DNA from 2 places in the Shewanella sp. SM101 genome. Region 2 is predicted to be linked to the other one. Evidence: riboswitches for the same ligand, from Rfam matches in the RefSeq annotation. Region 2 holds a riboswitch; the other holds the start of a gene.
What was found. A riboswitch is a leader RNA that binds a small molecule or an ion and turns the genes downstream of it on or off. The one in region 2 is predicted to bind cobalamin.
Positions count from the first base shown of each region.

Region 1: linked by a shared signal. The riboswitch ahead of L5M38_RS19060 (ABC transporter ATP-binding protein) and the one ahead of L5M38_RS14985 (TonB-dependent receptor) in region 2 are both predicted to bind cobalamin.

Region 1 covers NZ_JAKKRH010000042.1:30,894-33,301, forward strand. The annotation lists gene L5M38_RS19055 (FecCD family ABC transporter permease) at 1-91, opposite strand, end outside; gene L5M38_RS19060 (ABC transporter ATP-binding protein) at 88-963, opposite strand; cobalamin riboswitch at 1,063-1,256, opposite strand; gene L5M38_RS19065 (histidine phosphatase family protein) at 1,478-2,203, opposite strand.
Region 2 covers NZ_JAKKRH010000026.1:32,728-35,135, forward strand. The annotation lists gene L5M38_RS14980 (hypothetical protein) at 1-709, shown strand, start outside; cobalamin riboswitch at 844-1,078, shown strand; gene L5M38_RS14985 (TonB-dependent receptor) at 1,187-2,408, shown strand, end outside.

The DNA of each region.
Region 1 (2,408 bases), on a different contig from region 2:
CTAATGCGACCAGCATCAGTTGTTGTCTCGTCAACGGTGTCACGATACGCCCCAAATATGAGATGAAATATTGTTTACTCCCCTGAATCATCCACCTTCGCCTCGCTCGTTCAGGCCATGATCTACATGGTGATAACCATAAAAATAGCTGATTAAGGGCTTTTTATGTTGTGGATGGGGCGATACCTGAGCACACACGCCAAACACATCGCCAATTCGCGCCTCGGTTAATACTTCGGTTGGCGTCCCCATAGCGCTGACTTCCCCGTTATGGATCAACAACAAACTGTCGCACAGGGCACTGGCTAAATTAAGATCATGAATAGAGGCAATCACGCTAATCCCAAGACTACGCACCAATTCGAGGATTTGAATTTGATAGCGCACATCGAGGTGATTCGTTGGCTCATCGAGGATTAAAAGCTGCGGCTGCTGTACTATGGCGCGGGCAATCAAGGCGCGTTGCTTTTCACCGCCAGATAAGTGCTCATATTGTTGGTGCATCTTATGGCTCAAGCCAACTTTCTCTAAAGCCTTAGCAATACGCTCAATATCACAGCTCGAATTGGTATCGAACATGCCCTTGTGGGGCGTTAAGCCCATGCTGACTAATTGCTCTGTGGTGAGGTCAAAATAGTGCGGTGTATCCTGCTGTACTACGGCGACGCGACAGGCAAACGCCTTGGGCGACAAGCGCTCAATATCTTGATCAAAAAGGGTAATTTTGCCCTGAGTTGGGCGAACAAACCGATACAAACAGCGCAGCAAGCTAGACTTGCCCGCACCGTTAGGCCCAATCAGCCCCAGCATCTGCCCCGTTGGCAGCGTAAAGTTAATATCGGAAAGTATGGTTTTGCCATCGATACACCAGCTCAACTGGCTCACATTGAGCGCGACTGACGGGCTCAATGACGAGTTAGTGTCATTCACGGGGCTGTTAGTTTGGATTGCGGAAAGTTTCACCTAAGCGGCGCTCCTATCGAGTCCAAACCTGTATAAAAAAAGGTTGTGCATATTGTCATCTGCTCCCTCGAGTCACCCGCTCGAGAACTAAGGCTGCACGCAGCGATAACAGAAATAGGCAGGTCTCCTGACTTGTAGAAAAGAAGGAGCTAGGCTCTAGAATCTAGGCGCTTCTTTAAACTACTCACAGTTGCGGGCACAGTTCGGGCTGACTGACGAGCAGCTCCCCGATTCCCTATTATGTTTGGGTTGATATGCTCTTTGTTAACAACGCCACTGTGAATTAAAACAACGGAGCGATTCGAACAAAGAGAGTCTATTCCCAACACCTATTTCTGCGACGTTATCACTCATTGCGCATGTAATACGCTATCTCGTTCAAACGTCAGGGAAAAGCATTATCCTACATCTATCCCATTAGGCAATGCTGTTTAAATCAGAATATTTTCATGTCAGCTTATTCTCGCCAAACAATCACGCCTACACCATATCGCCTAGGTCGTGAAATAAGGCCTCAACACCTGCGCCCACTTGGCCAATCTAAACGCCAATAGCAGGCACCCTGTTCATCTTGCAGCACATTAATAGTCACCACGGCCGCCACGGGTAAATCGAGTTGACTATAAAACCCCACCGCCCGTTCAACCCCTAAGGCACGCGCCATTAAGTGACGGATCACCCCTCCGTGGGTCACGACCCACACTTGAGTGGCTGGCATATTGACAGTGGTTTCATTAACGGCACTGTTTTCATTACCCATTTTATGTGAGTCAAGGGTCAATCGTTCAAACTCGGCGGCGAGTATCTGGTCAATCGTCCCATTCACCCGCGACTCAAAACTTGCCATAGTTTCACCATTGGGCGGCGGAGTTTGCCAAGGGTCTTGCCAATACGCCGCTAAGCGTTCGCCCTCTTGTTGATACAGTTCATCGAGCCGACAACCGTCCCAATCACCAAAATCAATTTCCTGTAAACCCGACAAACACTGCGCCTGCAATGGCCTTGACTCAGATATCAGTGCCGCCGTCGAATGCAACTCGGCGGCAAAAGCGTGGGCAAAATCGGCGCAGCGGCGTGAAATCGAGCTATAAATCGCGCTACACACGCTGGCCTGTGACTCAACTGCTGCCGACATTTGTTGCCAACCCTTTTTGCTTAAAGGCACATCCACACGACCCCGCAAGATCGCGCCGCCTTCACACTCACCGTGGCGCAACAATAACAACCGAACTTGTTTCATATATGCCTTTTTAGTTAGGGACTAGATGCTAGGAACTCAAGCCAAGGGCCTAAATTCTTGATTCTCGATTCTCGCTCCTAATGCCTTTGACTTTCATCTTGCCCTGACAATCATAAGTCGCGTATTATGGACGTCTATACGTTTAAATGTCCAAAACAAATTTTTAAGAACAAGTATTCAAAAAATGTCGGCTGACGACAATAAA
Region 2 (2,408 bases):
CTTGAAAAAGGACGGCACTGTGGTGAGTTGGGGTTGGCGCAGTGATGCTTACTCGATCCGCAGTGCTTTAAAGGATGTGGCGAGTATGACGGCAAACAATTGTGCCTTTGCGATTTTAAGTCCTACGGGGGATGCGCATTTTTGGGGCGATGGGATTAACTGTGGTGTCGATTGGATTAAAAAAACCAATATCACAGGGGTAAAAGAGATTATCAGCATTGGCTCAGGCTTTTTATTACTGCGGGATAAGGCCGTGCCGCAAATAGTGGCCGACGATACTGATTACGCTCATATGTTTGGGTTTCACTATGCCCAAGAGATTCTTGATAAATATTGGCAGGAAGGCAGCATCATTACCCAAGGGCCTGCCTCCTTTGTGTTTACGCGTCCCGATGGCAAAGTGGTGCCTGTTGGTTATCGCGCCAACCGTGAAAATGTGGAGAAGTTGATTGCACGTATTCCGCGACTCACTTGGTTAGATGGCGCAGATGACGGTTATGTTGGCATCAGCGAAAAGGGGGAGCTGGTCTCTTGGTCGATGAATTTGCCAATGTTCGACAAGTCGCCAGTGCAACCTGCTGACTCGTTAGTGATTAAACCGCTGGATTTTACTCCCGTTGCCCAATGCGAAACCCCTGAGCAGCGTCAGGCGATTTTGAGCAAAGACAGACCAAAACCTGCGGCAAAAAACTGGGATGGTGTTTTCTAGCTCATGTGAGTTTTCTCGCTAACTTGAGATTAATGGACTTTCATCCGTATAGACGTCTATAATGCGCGCGCTCAGGTCTGATATGCTCTGAGCCTTGTTGGGCGTTAACAGATTGTACGCCCTTTGAACCTAATTTTGAGTCAACCTTCTGTGGTGCTTACGATGATAGTGTCGTGAGATAATCGGGAAGCCAGTGAAATTCTGGCACTGCCCCCGCAACGGTAAAAGGTGAGAGAGGACCGCGTTTGATTGGTGTGTTCAAGACAGAACCCGAAAGTCAGAATGTGAAAGGTCAGTCTCGTGTTAATCCAACTTTAATGGATTAACATAGCCTAAGTCCGGAGACCGGCCCTAAAGGTGTTTTTGAGATTTCGGTGGGCAGATCTCAAAATGCGATAATCACCGTCAGTATTTACGACTGAATTAACGGTATCGTGGCGTCAATGCCCCGTTTTCCTTGCAGGAGTTAAAGGTAAAATGGGAACAAATCCAACAAAAATCGCGCTGCTGATCGGCAGCCTTTGCAGTTTTTCAATTATCGCGCCCGTTATGGCGGCTGACGATACCAGCACAGCTAAAGTCGACGAGCATCTTGTCGTGATCGGCCGCTCTGATAAGACCCCGTTAAATATTGCCGCCAATGTGAATGTGATTGATGCCGCTGCGATTGAAATGAGTGGCGCGACTAATTTGACCGACGTCTTACGTGGTCAAAGCGGTATTCAAATTTCGGATAACAATATTGGAACTAGCTTTGCGATGCGCGGTTTTAGCGCCAGCACTGCCGTTAATAACACGCTGATTTTACTTGATGGTCGTCGTCTCAATAATATCGATATCGCAGCGCCTAGCCTTAATGCCATTCCGCTTAATCAAGTGGATCGTATTGAAATTTTATCGGGTAGTGCGGGTGTACTTTATGGCGATCAAGCCGTGGGCGGCGTGATCAATATTGTCACTAAGTCCCCTGAAAATACTGGCGGCAGCGTGCAGTTATCTGGCGGTAGCTTTGATACCTATGAAGGTCGTGGTGATGTGTCTGGCGCGATCAACAAAGATTGGCGTTACTTTTTCACCGGTAGTTACAACCAAGGTGACAACTATCGCCAGCATAATGCCAACGAAACCGGCTCTATTCTTGGCCGCATTCAATATAAAACAGCCACAGACTCGTTCTTTGTTGAAACCAGCTACTACGACGATGACCGTGAAAATCCTGGCTCATTGACAGAAGAACAGTTCAATAAAGACCCACGCCAATCTTTCAAGAGCAGCGAATATGTCCATGAGATGACCACTGCGGCGCGCACGGGTTATCAGCATCAGCTTAATCAAAATTGGGCTTTAGCAGCGGATTTAGATTATAGCGATACCTTAGTGTCTTCTTTTAATTGGGGGGCGAACAGCCATAACACGCGCTCACTGTTGATGTTTAGCCCTAAAGCGTTAGCGAGCTACAGTACGCGTCAAGGCGAGCTAAATCTAGTCACAGGCTTAGACATCAGCCGTGGTAAGGCTGATTTTGACACTATGGCGCGGAGTAATGTACAACAAATGCAAAGCGCCTATCTACAAGCCACTGTGCCATTAAGCCATACCCTAAGTTATGTTGTGGGTGGGCGATATGCGCGGGTGACCGACGAGTTAGTCGATCGCAAAGTTTATCCTAATGGTATCGATTTAGATGAAGATGCGACAG